DNA from 3 places in the Erwinia amylovora genome. Region 3 is predicted to be linked to each of the others. Evidence: predicted binding sites of a transcription regulator. Region 3 holds the regulator's gene; each other region holds the start of a gene.

Region 1 (6,868 bases), 720 kb from region 3:
AAGATTTTCTCATCTTTTATCGCCGGGCCGGCAAACGCATAGTCTTTACCGACGGGCTGCTTGAGGAAACCTTCGCTGGCAGCAACTTCATCCTGGAAGGCCGCATCGATACGGCCTGCGGTCAAATCCTGGTACACCAGGTCCTGGTTAGCGTAAGGCGTCACCGTAACACCCTGCGGCCGCCAGTTTTGGTTGGCGTAAGTTTCCTGGGTGGTGCCCTGTAACAGCCCGATGGTTTTGCCTTTCAGCGACGCCAGCGTGGGCTGAATTTTCGATCCTTTAGGTGCAATCAGTCGGGAGTTCGCCGCGTACAATTTTGCAGAGAAAGCGATCTCCTGCTGGCGTTTGGCGGTGATCGACAGGGAGGAGATGATGGCATCCACCTTCTTTGCTTTCAGCGATGGGATCAGCGCGTCGAAATCGCTTTCAACGAACGTGCATTTCGTCTCCATGCGTTGACAAATTTCATTGGCCAGATCGATATCGAAGCCCGTTAGCTGCCCCTCGGCATTTTTCATTTCAAACGGGGCATAGGTCGGGTCGGTACCGATACGCAGCGTTTTCGGGCCGGCGGCAAAAGCGTTGCCTGCCGCAGTGATTGCCATTAACAGGGAAAGAGCCAGAACCTGCTTTTTCATTGAACCCCCTCAATTTCGGATTTTATTATGGTGTGCGTGATGCCTTGCGCTGTGACTGACCCGGTTTAATTTGCAGATTCCATGCCACTTTACGCGACATTACGCTGTTTTTAACATGCGTTTCACCCGGCGCTGTGTGTATCCGGTTTGCAGGGAAACTTATAGCAGGTTTTTGCTACAGACGAGCGGCAATCTTCCATCATCGTGTGCATTGTGCACAAAGATCGATTCAGCGCCTGTATTTGCACCCATTTAGCGCTGCCGATCAGGGCTTTGCACCTTGCCAGCGCGTGAACAGGTCATCGTCCAGTTGAATATCGAACTGATCGAGCACGCGGTTAACCGTCTGGTCGACAATATCCATCACGCTTTGCGGATGGTGATAAAACGCCGGTACCGGCGGCATGACTATCGCACCCAGTTCCGCCGCCGTGGTCATCATGCGCAAGTGACCAAGATGCAGCGGGGTTTCACGCACGCACAGCACCAGTCGGCGGCGCTCTTTCAATATCACGTCAGCGGCGCGCGTCAGCAGCCCGTCGCTGTAACTGTGAACAATGCCGGACAGGGTTTTCATTGAACAAGGCAGGATTGCCATGCCGTCCGTTTTAAAAGATCCGGACGAGATACTGGCCGCGATGTCGCGCGCGTCGTGCGCCACATCAGCCATTGCCTGCACGTCACGCACCGAGTAGTCAGTTTCCAGGGCCAGCGTCTGCCGCGCTGCCTGGCTCATTATCAGATGCGTTTCAATGTCGCTGACCTGCTGTAAGATTTGCAGCGTGCGTATACCGTAAATCACCCCACTGGCGCCAGAGATGCCAATAATGAGTCGTTTCATACCCTGTCCTTAAAAAAAATGAGCCGGAATTGCTTCCGGCCCATGTTACCTGCTTACACCACCAAGCGCTTAGCCTTCGTTATGCATTTCCAGATTTTCTACTTCATTCTGACGCTGCATTGCTTTGGCATCGTCGTTGCGCAAGGATTGCAGGTACTCGAGGTACTGCTGATCGACATCTTTGGTAACGTAGATACCGTCGAAAACGGAACATTCAAACTGCGAAATATCCGGGTTCTCTTCACGTACCGCTTCGATCAGATCGCTAAGGTCCTGGAAAATCAGCGCATCGGCACCGATCAGCTGGCGGATCTCCTCCACTTCGCGTCCGTGAGCAATCAGCTCCGTTGCGCTAGGCATATCGATGCCGTAGACGTTCGGGAAGCGAATTTCCGGCGCGGCTGAAGCCAGGTAAACTTTCTTCGCCCCGGCTTCGCGTGCCATTTCGATGATCTGTTCCGAGGTAGTGCCGCGCACGATGGAGTCATCCACCAACAGCACATTTTTTCCACGGAATTCGGCACGGTTGGCGTTCAGCTTGCGGCGAACCGCGCTGCGGCGCAGATGCTGGCCGGGCATAATAAAAGTGCGGCCCACATAGCGGTTTTTTACGAAACCCTGACGGTAAGGCTTATCCAGAATACGCGCCATTTCCAGCGCAATATCACAGGAGGTTTCAGGGATGGGGATCACCACATCGATGTCAAGATCTTCCCATTCACGGGCGATCTTGGCACCGAGCTTGGTGCCCATGCGTACGCGGGCGCTGTAGACAGAAATCTTGTCGAGGAACGAATCGGGACGGGCGAAGTAAACATACTCGAACAGGCACGGATTGCATTTCGGATTTTCAGCGCACTGACGGGTGAATAGCTGGCCTTTTTCCGTCACGTACACCGCTTCACCCGGGGCCACATCACGCAGAAACTCAAAGCCTAAGGTGTCCAGCGCCACGCTTTCTGAAGCCACCATATACTCAGTGCGGCCGTCGACCATCGGGCGTTTACCGATCACCAACGGGCGGATGCCATTAGGATCGCGGAACGCTACCAGCCCGTGTCCGATAATCATCGCCACACAGGCGTAAGCCCCGCGCACCTTCTGATGCACCGCCGCAATGGCGGCGAAGATGTTATCCGCTTCCAGCGGGTATTGCTGAAAGCGGTCCACTTCCTGTGCAAAGATATTGAGCAGAATTTCAGAATCCGAGGTGGTGTTGACATGACGACGGCCGGTTTCGAACAGCGCTTTACGCAGCTCGTGGGCGTTTGTCAGATTGCCGTTATGGGCAAGGGTAATTCCGTAGGGAGAGTTGACATAGAAGGGCTGAGCTTCAGAAGCGCTGGAGCTGCCAGCCGTCGGGTAGCGCACATGGCCAATGCCCATATTGCCCTGCATACGCTGCATGTGGCGGGCTTCAAATACATCGCTGACCAGCCCGTTTGCTTTGCGCAGACGGAAGCAATTCAATGCATCAATGGTTACGATGCCTGCGGCATCCTGCCCACGGTGCTGAAGCACCGTTAACGCGTCATAAATCGACTGGTTGACCGGCATAAAACCGGCGATCCCGACAATACCGCACATAGTGATATTTCCTCATAAGCCGCGACCCCGGTGCGATTACCGGGGCAAAAAACTCGACGTGCTTTTCAGGTAATCAAAGAACCACCTGATGATATAACTGAACTGGGGAATAAGCCGGGACTGCTGCCAGTCCGGGCCCTTAGCAAAGCCGGTGAACGTATCGAGAAAAAACAGCATGGCGGAAACAATCAGCACGCCACGTAATGCCCCGAAACAGACGCCCAAAACCCTGTCGGTTCCTGACAGACCGGTTTTTTCAACCAGAGCACCAATCACATAGTTGACGATAGCCCCGACAATCAGCGTGGCAATAAACAACAGCGCAATGGCGATGCCATTTCGAACCAGTTCGTCTTTAAATCCTGTGAACCAGACGGCAAGGAAGGAGTAATAATGACTGGCGACGAAAAAGGCGCATCCCCAGGTCACAAGAGAAAGCGCTTCCCGAACAAACCCACGGATCAGGCTGACAAGAGCCGAAAAACTGATAACCGCAATAATGACGTAATCTATCCAGATCATAAACACTTCCAGTTACCCTGCCCCGGCCTGGGTCTTCAGAGACTCAGGCTCAGTTCGGGGCGAATTCTAACAGAAAAAGAAAACGTTTGCGTAGGGGTTTTACCGTGCGAATTTAAATTACCCCCGCAGTTTAAAAAACCGCTGGCCGCCGCCTTTCTCTTCCACCAGCGTCCCCTGATGCAATACCTTGATTTGCCGTTGTCATCATGCACAACGCCCGGCGTTGCCTGGTGGCTACGCCGGGCGCGGATGACGACCGCTATCGCAACGATAGCCAGCGGGACCGGCAAAACCATTAATGTGCAGCGTAAGGTTTCACCACGCCACCCAGCCCTGATATCCCCTGTAGTGCACCGATGGCAGCCTGCATTTTGGCTTTCGACGCATCCGGCCCGACGTAAATACGGGTAATCTGCCCCTGTACCGGCGTTGCCGGGACGGTAAAGGCGCGGTAGCCGGAAAGGCGCAGCTGGGCAACAATTTCATTCACTTTGGCGGCATTTTTCAGTGCGCCAAGCTGTACGACATATGCCTGACCCGTTGGTGCCGTTTCTGCCGGCGGAGAGGGATTATCTACCGCAGCTTCAGACTTCGCCTCAGGTTTAGGCGCCGGTTTTGGTTTTTCAACCGGCTCGGCTTTCCCGATGGGTTTTTCGACCGGTTCCGGCTGCGGCCTGGGTTGCGATTCAGGTTTTTCCACCACTTTAGGCGGTTGAACCTGCTGCTGCACCGGCGGCGGCGGCATCACTACCGCTGGCTGGCTGTGCGACCTCGGCACGGTCGAGCCGCTATCGGCCTGCGAAGGATTATCATTGCCCGCGGCGGTGACGTCTCCATTTTCAGGCGGCTGCACAGGCAGCGACTGGGTTACCGGCGGCACCACTTCAGTTTCCGGCTGCTCATCGGCTTTTGGCACCAGAGGAATGGCCGCAAACTCTTCTTTATAATGTTTCTTTTGACCATCAAGCACGCCTGGCAGCACGATAACGCCCAGCGCCACAATAATCACGGTTCCGACTAAACGGTTTTGAAACTTACTTGCCACTGCCATTCTCCGATGCCATCGTTTCCATGACATGCGCAACGGTGTGGAAAGAGCCGCACACCAGCACAATATCCTGTTGTCCCGCCTGCATTAACGCATGGTGCCAGGCTGCGGTTACCGACGCAAAGGACTGCGCCGCCTTGAGATGTGTCATCAGCTGCTCTGCACTGGCACCACGAGGACCTTCCAGCGGCGCGCAGTACCAGTAATCAACCTGCGGGGCAAGGCACGCCAGCGTACCGGCAATATCTTTATCGTGCAGCATACCCACCACCGCGTGCACTTTGGCTTCGCCTTTGATCTCCGCCAGACGCCCCGCCAGATAGCTCGCCGCATGGGGGTTGTGCGCCACATCGAGGATAACCCGGGGTGACTCACTCACAGTCTGGAAACGTCCCGGCAAAATCGCCTGGTGCAGGCTGCGGCGGATGATCGCTTCTTCAACCTCCAGCGTTGATGCACGCAGCGCCGCGAGCGCGGTAGCCGCATTGGGCAGCGGCACCTGCGGCAGTGGCAAATGCTCAATACTGCCGCTGGCATCGTGGAAGGACCAGCTGTCACCGTTGAGCTGATATGACCAGTCACGGTCGCGCTGACGGAGCTGCGCGCCCTTCTCTGCTGCTATCACGGCAATGCTGCCTGGCATATCCGGCTCGCCAACCACCGCTGGCTTGCCTTTGCGGAAAATGCCTGCCTTCTCGCGGCCAATGCTTTCCCGGTCCGTGCCCAGCCAGTCGGTATGGTCAAGCGCAATACTGGTGACCACCGCCACATCCGCATTCACCATATTGGTGGCATCCAGCCGCCCGCCCAGGCCGACTTCCAGGATCACCACATCCAGCCGCGCCTGTTTGAATAACCACAGCGCCGACAGCGTGCCAAATTCAAAGTAGGTGAGCGAGGTGGCGGCACGCCCGGCTTCAATCGCCGCAAAAGAGGCGGTATGCGCCGTTTCTGCCAGCTCTTCCCCCTGAACGCGAACCCGCTCAGTGTAGCGCACCAGGTGCGGCGAACTGTAAACCCCAACGCGATAGCCTGCGGCCAGCAGCAGGGTTTCAAGGGTGCGGCAGGTGGTGCCTTTGCCATTCGTCCCGGCAACGGTGATCACGACAGGGGCTGGGGTAAGCAGGTCGAGCGCGGTTGCAACGCGTTGGACACGTTCCAGACCAAGATCGACGGCCTGGGAGTGCAAATGCTCAAGATAATGAAGCCATGCGGCAAGAGACGACGTGGCTTGAGGAAGATTATCCATGTGTCCCGTTCACAAAGTTAGGGTTCATGAGTGAAAGGGACGCAGAACCCCCCTCTCATCATCGGTCAGGCCTCAGAGTTTTGAGGCTCCGCGGTCGCTTCGGTGACAACATCTTCCTGAGGAGCAGGCAGATTCATCATTTTCGCCAGTATGCTGGCCAACTTGAAGCGCATTACCGGACGGCGCACGATCATATCAATCGCCCCTTTCTCGATCAAAAATTCACTGCGCTGGAAGCCTGGCGGCAGTTTCTCACGTACGGTCTGCTCAATTACGCGGGGGCCTGCAAAACCGATTAACGCTTTAGGTTCCGCGATATTCAGATCGCCAAGCATGGCGAAGCTGGCAGAGACCCCGCCCATGGTGGGATCGGTCAGCACTGAAATGTACGGCAGGCCACGCTCCTGCATTTTGGCCAGTGCGGCACTGGTTTTCGCCATCTGCATCAGCGACATCAGCGCTTCCTGCATACGCGCTCCGCCTGATGCTGAAAAACAGATCATCGGGCAGTTATCTTCCAGCGCCTGCTCTACGGCGCGCACAAAGCGTGCTCCGACCACCGAGCCCATTGAGCCACCCATAAAGGAAAACTCAAAAGCGGCTGCGACAACCGGCATGCCGTGCAGGGTGCCTTTCATCACGATCAGCGCATCGGTTTCACGGGTCTCTTTCTGCGCAGCTGACAGGCGATCTTTGTATTTTTTGGAATCACGGAACTTGAGCACATCTTTAGGTTCCAGTTCGCTACCCAGTTCAACCAGAGAACCTTCGTCCAGTACACTGTGCAGACGATCGCGGCCATGCATACGCATGTGATGGTCACATTTCGGACAGACCTCCAGATTACGCTCCAGCTCGGCGCGGTAGAGAACCTGCCCGCAGCTGTCACATTTGGTCCAGACCCCTTCAGGAATACTTGCTTTGCGCGATGGGGTGATTGTGCTCTTATTAAGAATTCGTTCAATCCAGCTCATTGATGACCT
Region 2 (6,868 bases), 1.6 Mb from region 3:
GGAGCATGGCGAATAATGCCGGAACGCGAGATGGTCATACCCGCTGCCACCGCCGCGAGAATGCCGGAAACGCCAATATGTTCCGCAATCAAATAGGAAGCAAACGGCAGCAGCAGCAGCAGTACCGTCTGCGTTGCCGGATCGTCACCGCTCCAGCGGCTGAACAGGCGCAGAGATTTACCGTACAGCCAGCAGATGGTGATGCCCGCCAGCAAACCGCCGATAGCCACTTTGAGGAACTCCAACGTCGCACCGGAGACGGTAAACACCATCGTACCCATCGTCACGGCCACGGCAAACTTCATGGATACCAGACCGGAAGCGTCGTTCATCAGCGCTTCGCCCTGCAAAATGGCCATAATTTTTTTCGGGATGCGCCCCTCGCCAACAATGCCGGAGAGCGCTACCGCATCGGTAGGGGACAGCACGGCAGCCAGGGCAAAGGCAGACAGCAGTGGGATCCCCGGCACCAGCCAGTAAATCAGATAGCCAATGCCAACAACGGTAATCAGCACCAGCATCAGCGCCAGGCCAAGGATCTCACGCCCGTGGTGTAAAAACTCGCTGGTGGGGGTTTTCCAACCATCGGCAAACAGCAACGGCGGAATAAACAGGACTAAAAACAACTCCGGGTCAAAGTCGACATGCAGGCCAAACGTTGGCCAGGCAAGCAGCGCTCCCATCGCGATTTGCACCAGCGGCAGGGGAATTTGAAATGGAATGATACGAGCAGCCACGCCTGACAACGAGACAACCAGCGTCAGAATGAGGATGGTAAAGAAGATTTCCATGTTTTCCTTTTTTATACGTCTTCCAGTGGGATTGGGGCATGGCGATGTATATGCCCACCTGATAGTAAAGCAAATTCATCAGACGTTGAAAAACAGGAAGTGCGTTAAGCGGGAAAATTTGGCTGCATCTGCAGCCGGGGCCGCAAATTACGGCCCCAAACTGGATTAAATTGCCCAACCGCCGGCATAGAATGCGACCAGGATGACACCAATAACGACCGTGCCCACGTTCAGCTTACGCCACTCACCGGCAACAAGGCGGCCAACGATCAACGAACCGAAACCGAGCATGATACCGGTGACGATATTGCAGGTTAGCACGATAAATACCGCTGCCAGCAAACCAGACATCGCATCGACAAAATCGTTAAAGTCGATTTTTGACACGTTGCTCAGCATCAGCAGCCCGACGTACATCAGTGCTGGTGCGGTGGCATAACCCGGAACCAGGTAGGCCAGCGGTGACAAAAACAGGATGAGCAGGAACATCACGCCGACCACAACCGCCGTCAGCCCGGTTTTGCCGCCCGCTGCCGTACCGGCCGCCGACTCGATATACACCGCGGCAGGAGCCGCACCGACCAATCCAGAGAAGATGCTGCTCAGTGAGTCGCTGGTCAGCGCCCTACCGCCGCTGATAATCTGATTGTTTTTATCCAACAGATTAGCCTGACCCGCCACGGCACGAATGGTCCCGGTGGCATCAAATACGGCCGTCATCACCAGCGCCAGCACGCTTGGCAGCACTGCCGGTTTCAGCGCACCAATAATATCCAGGCTAAATACCAGTGAGTTCCCCTGCTTGTCGCTCAGGCTTGGCATGGAAAACAGCCCTTGATAGCGCACGGCAGGATCGAATATCAGACCAATGACCGATATCACAATAATGGTCAGTAAAATACCGCCGGGGACGCGCCGCTTTTCCAGACCAAAAATCACCGCCAGGCCCAGCAAAGTCATGACAATCGGGAAAGAAGGGAAATGCCCCAATGCGACCGGCAGTCCCGGCCCCGGATTTTTTATCACCAGACCGACGCCGTCCGCCGCGATAAGCAGCAAAAACAGCCCGATACCCACGCCGGTGCCGTGTGCCACGCCCATTGGCAGATTGCGCAAAATCCAGGCGCGGATGCCGGTCGCGGAGATCAGGGTAAACAGCCCCCCCATCAGGAATACCGCCCCCAACGCCACCGCCAGGCTAATTTGCTGGCCCAGTACCAGGCTGAAAGCGGTAAACGCCGTCAGAGAAAGGGCACAACCAATTGCCATCGGCAGATTGGCCCACAGCCCCATCAGCAGAGAACCAAATCCGGCAACCAGGCAGGTTGCAACGAAGACGGCAGCCGGCGGAAAACCCGCTTTACCGAGCATAGATGGGACAACAATCACTGAATAAACCATCGCCAGGAAGGTCGTCAAGCCGGCGATCACTTCCTGGCGTACGCTACTGCCGCGTGCGGAAATTTTAAACCAGGCGTCTAAAGAGCCGCTCGCCGGTTGAGAAGGAGTAGACATAGTATTCCTCTGAGCTTTTTTTATGAGTTGTTGCTGCGTGGCATCGCTGCGGCGCGCAGCGATCTCCGTTTGCATCCCTGGTGCAATATTCGCCGCGCACAGTACATCGTACGGGGCATAAACCGAATACAGGCAAACGTTTTTATTCCACGCATAGTGTGCGTAATAAATATTCTGCGTCATTGGTGCCGCTGGCAAACGCTAAGCCGGGACTGTGACGAATACCCGTCAGCAGAACACAGACTTGCAAGATGACGATTAATTGCAGGCAAACGATTATCCAGTGTTTTATGTCGTACTTTCAACACCTGTTCGCGCTGACATGCCATTGTCTGGCGATGCACCAACATCCGCCATAAGCGCTGATATAGTACCGGGATTAGCCCCGGTACACTGCAAAGATTTTCTTATAACCGTTATCCGGCACGGGAGGGGTAAAACGTTTTTTCACAGACGGGAAAACTGTTCACACAAGGTGAATTTCGCCCCCTTTATCCAAAGCGCGCTGCCAGGCCGCGCGGCACTGCACTTTTTCCAGCCAGGCCTGAATCGCAGGGCTGCCAGCGGCACCACCGCGCGCGGTCATCGCCTGTATCGGAAAGCTCATCTGCACATCGGCAATGCTGAATCGACTGCCGGCAAACCACTCATTGCTGGTCAGATGCTGCTCGATAAACTGGCGATGGGTGGCCAACTGGGGATCGATATAGCCCTTCTGCACCCCTTTACCAAATGCACTACCAATCGGTCGCAGCAGCCAGGGTACCGGCGCTTTACCCATCCGGCTGAAGATCAGTTTCATCACCAGCAACGGCATTAATGAACCTTCGGCATAGTGCAACCAATAACGCGATTGTATTACCTCTTCATCATCAAAAAGTTTCAGCCGATCTTCGGCGTCATAATGCGCCGCCAGGTACTCCAGGATCGCGCCGGATTCCGCCACCACGCGATTCCCATCGGTAATAACCGGGGATTTGCCCAGCGGGTGCACTTTTTTTAGCTCGTCAGGAGCCAGCATGCTGGCCTCACGCTGATAGCATTTAATCTGATACGGCACTTCCAGCTCTTCCAGCAGCCACAGCACTCGCTGCGAACGTGAATTGTTAAGATGGTGCACAGTGATCATCATCACTCCTTAATGTCGGCAATCAAATCATCAGTATAGGAGCTCAGACGCTTTTTACATCCAGCAGTATGGCCCCGGTACCCTGTTCGCTCAGGCGGTCATCAGGATTACGTAGCGGGCAATCCTCCATCGACAGGCAACCACAGCCGATGCAGCCGTCGAGATCGTCTCTCAGGTGGGTCAGCGTTTCAATACGACGATCCAGTTCATCACGCCACTGCTGTGACAACAGTGCCCATTCTCTGGTGGTCATACGCTTACCGGGGGAATACTGCATCAGGCTATCGCCGATGGTGGCAAGCGGTATGCCGATACGCTGGGCTATTTTGATCACCGCAACGCGACGCAGCACGTCACGGGTGTAACGCCGCTGATTGCCCCCGTTGCGATAGCTGCTAATTAACCCTTTGCTTTCATAGAAATGCAGCGTAGATACCGCCACGCCGCAGCGCTGCGCCACATCACCAGGAGTCAGTTCCCGCTTGTTGGGATTATGGGTACTTTTTTTCATTTAGCACTTTACCTCAAGTAAACTTGAGGAATTATACTCACCGACCAGTGAGGCCGCGAGAGGTATCAATCCATTTTCGTCAGAGATTTGGGAGAAAAATGTATGCATGACGACATCATCAACACCCTGACCAACTGGATCGACAATAATCTGGACAAAGCCCTGTCGATTGAGGAAGTGGCTGCAAAATCAGGCTACTCAAAGTGGCATTTACAGCGAATGTTCCGCGCGGTGACAAAACAGACGTTGGGTGGATATATCCGGGAACGCCGTTTAATGCGGGCTGCCGAAGCGCTGCGCCAGAGTCAACGCCCGGTTTTTGATATCGCCATGCAATATGGTTACGATTCGCAGCAAACTTTCTCCCGGGTATTTCGTCGTCAGTTTTCCCAGACGCCAACGGCTTACCGTAATACCATGCGCCGCCAGAGGCTACAGCGCAGCAGCTGGAATTTTGACTGCGGCGACTACCCGGCCAGCAGCTTTCAACCGCAGCGAAATGACAAAAGCTGCCCAATCTGTAACTAAATGCCCGTGCGGGGATCCGCAGCGCTGATGCCCGCCACAACCTCATGCCCGCTCGCCAACCCTTTTCTGCCACAGACAGCAGGCGACTGGCTCATCACCGTTTGAGTCTCGACACGATGTTTCACGCCAGCCCCCTAAATGCACGGTGCCGCCGCCGTCTTATGCCAGCCGCTTTTGCCGGTATTGATCTCGCTATGTCAAGCTGGTTACCAGCGGGCTGTTGGCTATGTCGTTGCATACGCGAAACCTGCTTAACGCCTGGCATAGTAGCAAAGAGGGGTTTGCCGATGTAACAAGCCAAACACCCACTGACGAGCCTACGCCTTAGCACTAACCCGGCTTTACATCGCCTGTCTGACGTCCCCGGATTGTCCACCTTGCTTGTTAAAGATATGAAACCTTTACAAGCTGGCAAAGCTCAGGTGGTGATTGCTGATATACTACCGATGCGGAACTTTCTCATTAAAATTTTCGTTTACGGATGTCAGGCGTCTTTTCACATGTTTTGCTTTAGAAAGTTTTATCCAGGTCAAACCAGGGCGTTTTTCGACCGGGTAAATACAACCTTTCCTTATTTCCGCTTTGATATTTAACATCGTTTAACCTGTCTGTGGGTTTTATCGCTGGTGGCAAATTTGAATTTTTAAAATAATTTCACCCTTCAAAATACCCGGGTTTTAAAAGGGCACGTTGTTACTGCTTGAAAAGCCTGATTTTAACCTGTCCCTGATTCAATTTTACTATCAGGGGGATCTCTGGCGACGACAGTTAGCGGTAATTTTTACATAACCCGTTGAACCGGATTGAAGTAGCACAGTTTTTACATCCCGCGCGAATTTTCCTAATTATACTAATGGTTTGAATTGAGATGAGAGGAACTGATAGCAAAATAAACAATATCAAAAGCCGTCAAAACTCTTTTTTAAAAAAATAGGATGAATCCCATAATGTTATTTTCCTCATAATAACCTAACGTAAGGTATGACAGCCCAATCACCTGATTTCTCAGGATTAGATAATATCTGAAATAACAGATCCATTTATTAATTAAGTCACACTTATTCAAGTATTGTTAAGAAAGGTAATAGCATTATGAGAAAGTCACGATACAGCGAAGAGCAAATCACCAGCGCCATTAAAGCTTCTGAAGACGGAACCAGGGTAAATGTAATCTGTGACGCATTGGGAATTTCCGCAGCAACCCTGTACAGCTGGAAAAAGAAGTATGCTGATTTATCTTCAGAAAAGGGGAGGAAAATGAGAGACATGGAGGAGAAACTTCACCGTATTGAACGTGAATTACAGCTTATGTCCTCAGACAAAGAGATGCTGCAAAGCGTGCTGAAGCACTTTTTCACCACCAAAGACAAGCGTCAAGCCGTTAATTTTTTACAAAATACTTATCAAGTTGGCACACGCCGCAGTTGCCGTCTGCTGGACATCAGCCGCAGTGTTTACCACTATCCCAACAGTGGTGAAAACTGATCGTGGCATTGGTGATGGCAAGTTTAGGGTAGGCGGGGCAAAAAATATTTTTATGGCTAACTGAATATCCCGTTTGCCTGCCCGGTGCGGACATTGACAGATGGCCTGTTTAACGCCTGGCCGCACTGGTAGAAATTGAATATCATCAATGAGTTCGCTGCACGTTTATCTTTAACACCAGGGTCAAGGTGCCATCCTTAAATCCAGCTATCAACCGTCCGGTCAGGATAATTTTCTATTTCCATGATGAATTCGCCCAGGATTTAGCAACAGTGCCAGAGAACAGTTCATCACCATGACATTTGTTCCAGCGTAACGTTTATTACCCGCAGAAAAAAACATTAAACATACTTACCAGTTAATATCACAGTTATGCAGTTTTTACGTCCTGATGGCAATTTAACTTATCATTAGCTGGATCTCAGGCTGCCGGTACAGTCAACATCTCATGATTTTTTACAGCAAAATTTGATTAAGAGCGGGGCTGCACACGAGTAGCCCGGCGTAAACATGGCGTTTAGCCGCGGCTGACTAATGAAGCGCAGCGGTCAGCGGGTATGACTTGTCGGTGTTTTGCAAGGGGCGCACGGCGAAACGATCCGCCAGGCGACCCGATGCTGTGAGAGACTGTTGACTGAACGGCGGCGGCTGGAGGATCTTCGCCAGCAGTTCACGCGTTTCCACTTTAATGAATTACTGCTCAGGGCGTTCCGATTCGGGTTGGACCTCGTCGATCTTCCAACCGTCGTGTTGGTGAATCAGCGTAACCAACAGATGTTGACTGTCGCCGGGATCGCTTCCGAGCGTGACGTCACCCGCCGCGCGGTTACCCTCACAGGTGAAACTGCTGACGCTGACGTTATTGACCCAGCCGTCGCTGTAGTCCTGATCCTGCAGGAAATAGTCGTC
Region 3 (9,143 bases):
GCAGCCCTGAAGTAGTACCCTGCATGGATCTGGTTGATAATGCATCCTTCAAGGCCAGTATGGAACCCGGTGCGATAGCAACTCGGGCGATAAGATACCACCTGGCGGCCAGTGAACAGAGCATCGACTGGACCTGTCTGTATCCAGCGGCCTTCCCTGAACCGCGGCCCCGCACCGCTAAGTTCAGGCCGGGAAGCACAACTTTACTGATGAGTGGCGATAAACCCGCAGCGTACGGCGTGGCCGACCTCTCAGCGGCTTTATTCGACGAACTTGAACCACCCTGCATGTTCACCAACATTTCACTTTTGGTGGATCATCGTCTGGCCCCAAGCTGGCGGCCCATTTATTGTATTTTGAAAAAATTAAGGTTTCGCCAGGATTTCCTGGTTAATCTGATGGCAAATTTTATTAACACTGGACTGCCATGAAATCCTTTTTAAACAAGCTGTACTTTAACGAAATCACCTTTAATTGTGGCGCGGCGACATTTTTTACCCTGGCGCTGAATTATGGTTTCCTGCTTCGCGCCTGGCAAACTATCCCTTTTCATAATTTGCTCGATTATCTTTACGCCGCATCCATCCCGGTGGTTCTGTTTTGTGCGTTTCTGGCTATCTTCAATTTCCTCGCAGTGCCCTGGCTGCGTAAACCCCTGCTGGCCGTGTTGATTGTCGCCAGCGCCGCCGCTAACTATTTTATGCTCAACTTCGGCACGGTTATCGATACCAACATGATACAGAATGTATTCGAAACCGATTTGCAGGAAGCCAGCGCGCTTTTGAGCTTTCGCTATCTTTTATGGTTGCTGCTGCTGGGTGTACTTCCGGCTGCCATTTTGTGCCTGTGCCGCATCAAAAATAACCGGCCATGGTGGAAGTCAGTTGTCTGGCGGCTACTGACTTCTCTGGTGGCCCTTCTGTTAATTGTTACTGTAGCCGCGTTTTTTTACAAAGATTACGCATCTATGTTTCGCAATAACAAAGGACTGGTCAAAATGGTCACCCCGGTTAACGTGGTAAGCGGTATCGGACGTTATGTTAACAGTCACTGGTTCACCGGAAATCAGGAGCTGATTGCCATCGGACGGGATGCAAAGAAAGTGAAAGTGATTACCGACAGCAAAAAGAAAACGCTGGTGGTCTTCGTGCTCGGCGAGACGGCGCGGGCTGAAAATTTCTCGCTGGGTGGCTATACGCGAGAAACCAATCCGAAATTACAGCGCGATAACGTTATTTATTATCAGCATGCCACATCCTGCGGTACAGAAACGGCCATCTCTGTTCCCTGCATGTTTTCCAATATGTCACGCCAAAACTATGACGCCAGCCTGGCACGTCATCAGGAAGGTGTACTTGATGTGATGGCTCACGCTGGTATCAATGTATTGTGGCGTGAGAATGACGGCGGCTGCAAAGGTGCCTGCGACCGCGTGCCGCATAGCGATATGACCAAATGGCAGGTTAGTGAGTTGTGCAAAAGCGATTTTTGCCTGGATGATGTGCTTTTGCATCGGCTAAATAATTACATCGACGGTATCAAAGACGATTCTGTCATAGTGCTCCATCAAATGGGGAGTCATGGCCCCGCTTATTATTTGCGCTACCCGCCAGAAGCACGCCAGTTCACACCAACCTGTGACAGCAATCAGATCCAGGATTGCGATCGCCAGACGCTGATTAACACCTATGACAATACCATTTTGTATACCGATACAATGCTGGACAACACTATCAATCTGTTAAAAGCATACAATGACAAATTCAACCTGGCGATGATTTACCTTTCTGACCACGGTGAATCACTGGGCGAACGTGGAATGTACCTTCACGGCACTCCTTATCTGTTTGCCCCGTCTCAACAAACACATATTCCTTTCTTACTTTGGATGTCGCCCGACTATGCCACAACATTTGGCATCGATCTGCAGTGTCTGCAACAGCGGGCTAAGGTTGAGGATGTCTCTCAGGACAACATTTTTCATACCCTGTTAGGAATGATGGATGTAGAAACGCAAGAGTATAAACCAGAGCTTGATATGATCCGTTCGTGCCGCAACCACGGCTGAAGGTTGAAACCGACCATACGGTCTAGTACGCTGCGGCGATGAATAAAACGACCCGACTGGACAATCGTGAACACTTGCTAAACACCGGTGAACGGCTGTGCCTGTAGCGAGGTTTTACTACATGGATTTGGTGCTGCTGCTCAGGCAAGCAGCAGTGCATTAAGAGTCGTTTTACCCTTATTTTCCCTCAAGGGAAGCTTTTGGCGCGGCAATGCTACGGCGTTATTTTGCCCGTTACCTCCGATGCCTGCATGACTTTTTCAACGATCGCCCATGGAGTTACCGCCAGGGCGTGCTGGATTATTATGATCACTTGCTACTAAGCTGTAAGGTAAGCAGCTTTGCCGGATGCCTTTATGTGAAGCTTTCTGCCAAAGTCTGCGAATTCTCAGAAGCCGTGCGTGGCGCGTTGGAAGCGGGTGCGTTAACGATGATCGGCTCGCTGGCTGCCACGCTGAATAAGGCACAGCAGCAGGGTACGCTTTCTGGTCAGGTCAACTGTCCATCCTGCGCGCGGACCATTTATATATTTTGGCTGGTTGCCAGTCCGCAAAGCAAAATTTGCCGTGAAAAGGCCCCATTGCTGAATGCGCGTCAGGTGATGGAGCACACCCTGCGCGGTGCTCAAAAATATACTTACCAGTCTACCGGTCTTCCAGGAGTCAACTATGCCACTGAACACCCTTTTCACCCCACTCAAGCTGGGTGGTATTACCGTGCCGAATCGTATCTTTATGGCCCCTTTAACGCGTCTGCGCAGCATTGAGCCGGGCGACATTCCCACTCCGTTAATGGGGGAATATTATCGCCAGCGCTCAAGCGCCGGGCTGATTATCACTGAGGCTACGCAGATCACCTATCAGGCGAAGGGCTATGCGGGTGCGCCCGGGCTGCACTCATCAGAACAAATTGCGGCCTGGAAACACATCAATGAAGGTATTCATCAGGACGGGGGCCATAGTGCCGTTCAGCTGTGGCATACCGGAAGGATCTCTCATGCCAGTCTGCAACCTGGCGGTGCTGCTCCGGTGTCTGCTTCAGCGATTAATGCCGAAACACGAACCACCCTGCGCGATGCCAGTGGTCATGCGGTACGAGAAGCGACTTCAACGCCACGTCCGTTAAGCACTAAAGAAGTGGCCGGGATTGTTGATGATTTTCGTCAGGCGGTGATCAATGCGCGTGAAGCTGAATTTGACTTGGTTGAACTGCATGCGGCACATGGCTATCTCATCCATCAGTTTCTTTCTCCGGCCTCTAATCAGCGTGATGACAAGTACGGCGGAACGATTGAGAATCGTACCCGTTTTGCTCTGGAAGTCGCTGACGCGGCAATAGCCGGTTGGCGTGCCGACCGTATCGGCATTCGTATCTCTCCGCTTGGTCCATTTAATGGCCTTGATAATGGTGAAGACCAGGAAAAAGCCGCCTTATATTTTATTGGTGAACTGGCAAAGCGTAACCTTGCCTACCTGCATATTTCCGAACCTGACTGGGCTGGGGGCAAACCTTATTCCCGCGAATTCCGCCAGGCTATCCGCGCGGCTTATCCCGGCGTAATCGTTGCTGCCGGCGGCTATAACGCGGAGAAAGCCGAAACGCTAATTGAACAGGGGCTGATTGATGCCGTTGCTTTCGGGCGCAGTTTTATTGCCAATCCCGACCTGGTTGAGCGTCTGAAAAAGGGCGCAAGTCTTAACCAACCACAGCCAGAAACCTTCTACGGCGGCGATGCCGCAGGTTATACCGATTATCCAAAACTCGGTGAGCACGGCTGAGGTTCGCACCTTATCGTATTATCGCTACACTTGGTTAGGTCATCTGACAGATGACGCAGATAAAAGAGGATGTTATGCGTTTACTTCACACCATGCTGCGCGTTGGCAATCTGCAACGTTCCGTCGATTTTTACACCAAAGTGCTGGGCATGCGCCTGTTACGCACCAGTGAAAATGCCGAATACAAATACACCCTCGCTTTTGTCGGCTACAGCGATGAGAGCGAAGGCGCGGTTATCGAATTGACCTATAACTGGGGCGTGGATAAATATAATCCTGGTGATGCATACGGTCATATTGCCCTGGGTGTGGACGATGTGGCAGCAACCTGTCATCGCATCCGTAAAGATGGCGGCAATGTTACCCGTGAAGCCGGCCCGGTAAAAGGCGGTACCACCATCATCGCGTTCGTGGAAGATCCGGACGGCTACAAGATTGAACTGATTGAGAATAAACACGCGGGTCATGGTATAGGCAACTAAGCTTTTTTGGGGTGCTTTTCAGGCGCCCCGCTCCCCTCCCTGCTGCATCCCCCTGCAAAATTTGCCATAATGCGCGCTGTCTTTTTTCGCCAACGAGATGCCGATGTCTGAATCAAATGAACTGAATACCCTGAACAGCCGTTTTCGCGGTTTTTATCCAGTGGTGATTGATGTCGAAACCGCGGGTTTTGATGCCAAAACGAATGCCCTGCTGGAGATTGCGGCAGTAACGTTGAAAATGGATAGTGACGGCTGGCTGGAAAAAGATGAAACGCTTCACTTCAACGTCGAGCCTTTTCCCGGTTCGGTTCTGCTTGCTGAAGCACTGGCATTCAATGGCATTGATCCTGCTAATCCTCTGCGCGCAGCGGTCAGTGAATACGAAGCGCTTCACGCTATTTTCAAATTAGTGCGTAAAGGCATTAAGGACAGCGGCTGTAACCGGGCGGTTATGGTGGCACATAATGCCACGTTCGATCTCAACTTTATGAATGCTGCCGCAGAACGTGCCAGTCTGAAACGCAACCCTTTCCATCCCTTCGTAACCTTTGATACCGCTGCACTTAGCGGGCTGGTACTGGGGCAGACCGTGTTGGCAAAAGCCTGTAACGCAGCAGGAATGTCATTCGACAGCGCTCAGGCACATTCGGCCTTGTACGATACACTGCAAACGGCGGATCTGTTCTGTGAATTGGTTAACCGCTGGAAGCGTCTTGGCGGATGGCCATTGCCCGCTGCCGCAGAAAGCAGCACCGGCAACGCATCAGGGTGCGAATAGCCCTGGGGATTTAACGTGGGTCGGTTCAGGGACGGTAACCCAGATTTAACGGGCCTTTAGCAACAGCTAATCGCATGGTCAAAGCCATTCCCGCGCGTTGAGCTGAAATTGTTGACGCTGTGTATATCAGGCCATCAGGGGGCCGATTGCTCCGGATTAGCGATCGAGCCGGTAGCATGACAGAACGCCGAAGTGATTTGCCAGTCAGCAACTATCACCGACTGGCTTGCAGTGGCAAAACGGCAGTTCAGACGCCAGCCACGGCCATCATTCTGCGGCGTCAGTTGGGTATTTCTGGGCGGTTTCTTTGATCAACTGCTGCAGTTCACCACGCTGATACATTTCAATGATGATATCGCAACCGCCGACCAGCTCGCCGTCAACCCACAGCTGCGGGAACGTTGGCCAGTTAGCAAATTTTGGCATTTCAGCACGAATGTCCGGGTTTTGCAGAATGTCCACATACGCAAAACGCTCGCCACAGGCAGAAAGCGCCTGTACGGCCTGGGCAGAAAAACCGCAGCTCGGCAGCTTCGGCGAGCCTTTCATATATAACAGGATTGGGTTTTCTGCGATCTGGCGCTGAATTTTTTCTACAGTACTCATAAATGCCTTCCTCAATACGATACTTCGTGTATAGCTGTAGCCAGCCAATATTGTAGCTATTCTGACCTGACGTTAAAACGACAATTTCAGTACATCTGGGTTTTAACCCGCTTTGCGGTCAGAAGATGATAACAAAATAACATTTTCTCATGAGCTTTGCTGCATCCGTTGAAACACAGTTGAGGTAAAGCACTGAATTAATGAACTGATTATATTTGTTAATCTATACATCCCGATTGTATTATTGTAACAAAAAAGACCTTACCCTTTGGTCTCGAGTTAGTTTAGAATCCAAATATCCTTCTGCCTGCGCGCAGAATTCACTATTTACCTTCGCGTTGCTGCCTGCCGCAATGCACAGATTGTTAATGGAAACGATGCGTTCATTCATTACGCTTTTCATGCTGGCCATTGCTCAACTATTTTTCAATATGGCGCACGCATCGCCACAGGCGCCTGTTAATGCCGATCGGCACAAGGCTGACCGGAGCATCGCACGTGAAGATGAACGACGCAAACGACGTCCGGTAAAAGCTTCCCCGACCAAAAAACATAAAGAACCCCCGGTAAAAAAAACCAAACAACCCGCAGAACTGGCACAGCTTAGCCCGCTGCAAAAACAAAAGTTAAAAAAGAAGGCCACCGTTGTTAAGCGTCCAACGAAAAAAATAAACGCGGCGCAAAAGCCGTTAAGCCACCAGTCCGGCATCAAAAAGACCGTAAAAAAACGTTATGGCAGCCAGCGTGCAGATCGCAAGGCGGTTCTGACGGCCCCACTGAAGCTCAGTAATGCCCATCGCATTCGTTATCAGAGAGCGCGTGAAACCGCAGTGAGTAAACTGATGGGTCAGTTGGGCAAACCTTACCTGTGGGGTGGCAGCTCGCCTAAAACCGGGTTCGACTGTAGTGGCCTTGTCTGGTATGCCTATAAAGATCTGGTGAAATTCAAAATTCCTCGCACCGCTAATGAGATGTATCACCTGCGTGATGCCGCGCCGATCAGGCGTGACCGGCTTGAGAAAGGCGATCTGGTATTCTTCCGTATTAACGGCAGAGGTAGTGCCGATCATGTAGGTGTCTATCTCGGCGGCGGTAAATTCATTCAGTCACCTCGAACGGGTAAAGACATTCAGGTTAGCGCGTTGGGTGATGATTTCTGGCAAGAACATTACGTAGGCGCTCGCCGCGTGATGACTCCGAAGACGGTTCGTTAACGGTTAGCTGAAGGTATTAACTGCCGCGCCGTCAGACAAAATTCTTTGCTGGCTCCTGATGGTTTGACCCGCCGTGGCTAATAGTCCTAAATTTCGGTGAGTTATTTACTCTCGTCCCTGCCGCACTTTGCCTTAACAGCCTGGATTTATTGTTATCGTTAACGGTAAAAATCTCGTTTTCTTTGCTAAGCCTTGTTAGAATTCCTGCTTTGCGTTGCGCAACGGCGCCAAAATCTGGCTAAGCCAGCACTGCACGTCCTTTTACGGACAAGCAAGACCCCTTCCCGACCTTTTGAGACAGCCCCCAATAATTCTGGCCAATCGGGAAAAGCTTGCGTAAAGGCAAACGATTAACAAACCAGTTATCAGCAGGTTACTGATAACACCAGGAGTACGATTTTCATGGCAACGATTAAGGATGTGGCAAAGCGCGCGGGTGTTTCCACCACCACCGTGTCGCACGTCATAAACAAAACACGCTTTGTCGCCGAAGAAACGCGAGAAGCGGTTTGGGTAGCTATCAAAGAGTTGCATTATTCTCCAAGCGCCGTAGCTCGTAGCCTGAAGGTAAACCACACCAAAACCATTGGCCTGCTGGCAACCTCAAGCGAAGCACCTTATTTTGCTGAAATCATCGAGGCGGTGGAGCGCCGCTGCTTTGCTCAAGGCTATACCCTGATCCTGGGCAATGCTCATAACAACATACAAAAGCAGCAGGCTTACCTGTCGATGATGGCGCAAAAACGTGTCGACGGGCTGCTGGTGATGTGCTCTGAATACCCGGACGCGCTGATTGCGATGTTAGAAGATAACCGCAATATCCCGATGGTAGTCATGGATTGGGGCAAGTCGCGCGGTGACTTCACCGACACGGTACTGGATAACGCTTTTGATGGCGGCTATCTGGCGGGGCGTTATCTGATTGAACGCGGGCACCGCGATATTGGTGCCATCCCGGGTCAGTTGGAGCGCAACACCGGGGGCGGGCGCCATGCGGGCTTTGTGAAAGCTCTGAGCGAGGCCGGGATCACACTGCGCGATGAGTGGCTGGTACAGGGTGATTTTGAACCTGAATCCGGTTATCTCGCCATGCAACAGATCCTGTCGCAGAAACAGCGTCCGACTGCCGTATTCTGCGGGGGTGACATTATGGCGATGGGCGCAATCTGTGCAGCAGATGAAATGGGACTGCGCGTACCGCAAGACATCTCGGTGATTGGTTATGATAACGTGCGCAATGCCCGTTACTTTACTCCGGCGTTGACCACGGTACATCAACCGAAAGAGCGCCTCGGTGAAACCGCATTTGATATGTTAATTGATCGCATTACCAGCAAACGTGAAGAGTCGCAGACCATTGAGGTCTATCCTTCTCTGATCGAACGACGTTCGGTGGCGGATGGACCTTACCGGGACTACCGCCGTTAATCACGCAGCGGTGCCGGGTCCTGCTGCTCGCTAAGCCATTCGGCCCTCAGGGTTTCCGTGCTGCCAAGATATTCCAGCAGCCAGCTCAGCGCCGGTGAGGCGCTTTGTTCCGACCAGCTCAGACAGCACGGGCTGTCAGGAAAATGCGAGCTAAGCGCCAGCTCACGCAGTTCATTCCGCTGCAGCAACGGCTGGGCGAAATGGCCCGGCACCATGCCAACGCATAAACCCGCGCGCAAGCAATCAAAAGCGCTTTCCCAGTCAGGTACGACCAGCCGCCGCTGATTATCCAGCGTCCATGTCGTGCGCTTGGGTAACGCGCGTGAAGTATCTTCCAGCACCAACGAAGGCCACTCGCGTATCCACTCTTCAGTCAGTGGCCCGGGCCGACTGACTAACGGGTGTTGTGCATTAACCACGCAGCGCCAGTTAAGGCTCCCCATATCACGGAAAGCGAAACGCCCGCCAACCGGGATCGCCTGCGTGGCACCTATCGCCACATCCACCCGCCCGTCTGCCAGCGCGTCCCAAACGCCGTTAAACACTTCTGGCATGATATGCAGCTCCATGTCAGGAAAGTGGCGGTAAAAATCCACCACCAGCTGCCGCGTTCGCGACGGGCGTACAATGCGATCGACGGCGATATTGAGCTGCCCGCGCCAGCCGTTTGCCACCTGTTGACAGCGGCGGCGCGTGGCTAGCATTTTTTTGATGACAATCCTGCCTTCCTCGCTGAATACCCGTCCGGCGTCGGTCAGCACCACATCACGATGCCGCCTTTCAAACAGA

What was found. The regulator PurR, encoded in region 3, represses purine synthesis genes. The targets are predictions, from matches to a motif close to CANGCAAACGTTTGCNTG.
Region 1: the regulator PurR is predicted to act here: its motif matches at 3,664-3,681, upstream of cvpA (colicin V production protein).
Region 2: the regulator PurR is predicted to act here: its motif matches at 2,436-2,453, upstream of JGC47_RS15470 (NCS2 family permease).

The regions. Positions count from the first base shown of each region.
Region 1 covers NZ_CP066796.1:2,476,429-2,483,296, forward strand. The annotation lists gene argT (lysine/arginine/ornithine ABC transporter substrate-binding protein ArgT) at 1-638, opposite strand, end outside; gene JGC47_RS11390 (UbiX family flavin prenyltransferase) at 904-1,479, opposite strand; gene purF (amidophosphoribosyltransferase) at 1,549-3,066, opposite strand; gene cvpA (colicin V production protein) at 3,103-3,588, opposite strand; gene dedD (cell division protein DedD) at 3,884-4,633, opposite strand; gene folC (bifunctional tetrahydrofolate synthase/dihydrofolate synthase) at 4,623-5,885, opposite strand; gene accD (acetyl-CoA carboxylase, carboxyltransferase subunit beta) at 5,951-6,859, opposite strand.
Region 2 covers NZ_CP066796.1:3,395,274-3,402,141, forward strand. The annotation lists gene JGC47_RS15465 (Na+/H+ antiporter) at 1-791, opposite strand, end outside; gene JGC47_RS15470 (NCS2 family permease) at 957-2,306, opposite strand; gene JGC47_RS15475 (glutathione S-transferase) at 2,773-3,435, opposite strand; gene soxR (redox-sensitive transcriptional activator SoxR) at 3,479-3,946, opposite strand; gene soxS (superoxide response transcriptional regulator SoxS) at 4,049-4,474, shown strand; gene JGC47_RS15490 (transposase) at 5,567-5,959, shown strand; gene JGC47_RS15495 (DUF3828 domain-containing protein) at 6,653-6,868, opposite strand, start outside.
Region 3 covers NZ_CP066796.1:1,756,961-1,766,103, reverse strand. The annotation lists gene JGC47_RS08245 (hypothetical protein) at 1-10, shown strand, start outside; gene JGC47_RS08240 (NAD(P)-dependent oxidoreductase) at 24-431, shown strand; gene eptA (phosphoethanolamine transferase EptA) at 428-2,068, shown strand; gene JGC47_RS08230 (TetR family transcriptional regulator C-terminal domain-containing protein) at 2,427-2,834, shown strand; gene nemA (alkene reductase) at 2,737-3,846, shown strand; gene gloA (lactoylglutathione lyase) at 3,921-4,328, shown strand; gene rnt (ribonuclease T) at 4,426-5,106, shown strand; gene JGC47_RS08210 (Grx4 family monothiol glutaredoxin) at 5,374-5,712, opposite strand; gene JGC47_RS08205 (C40 family peptidase) at 6,090-6,926, shown strand; gene purR (HTH-type transcriptional repressor PurR) at 7,329-8,354, shown strand; gene punR (DNA-binding transcriptional activator PunR) at 8,351-9,143, opposite strand, start outside.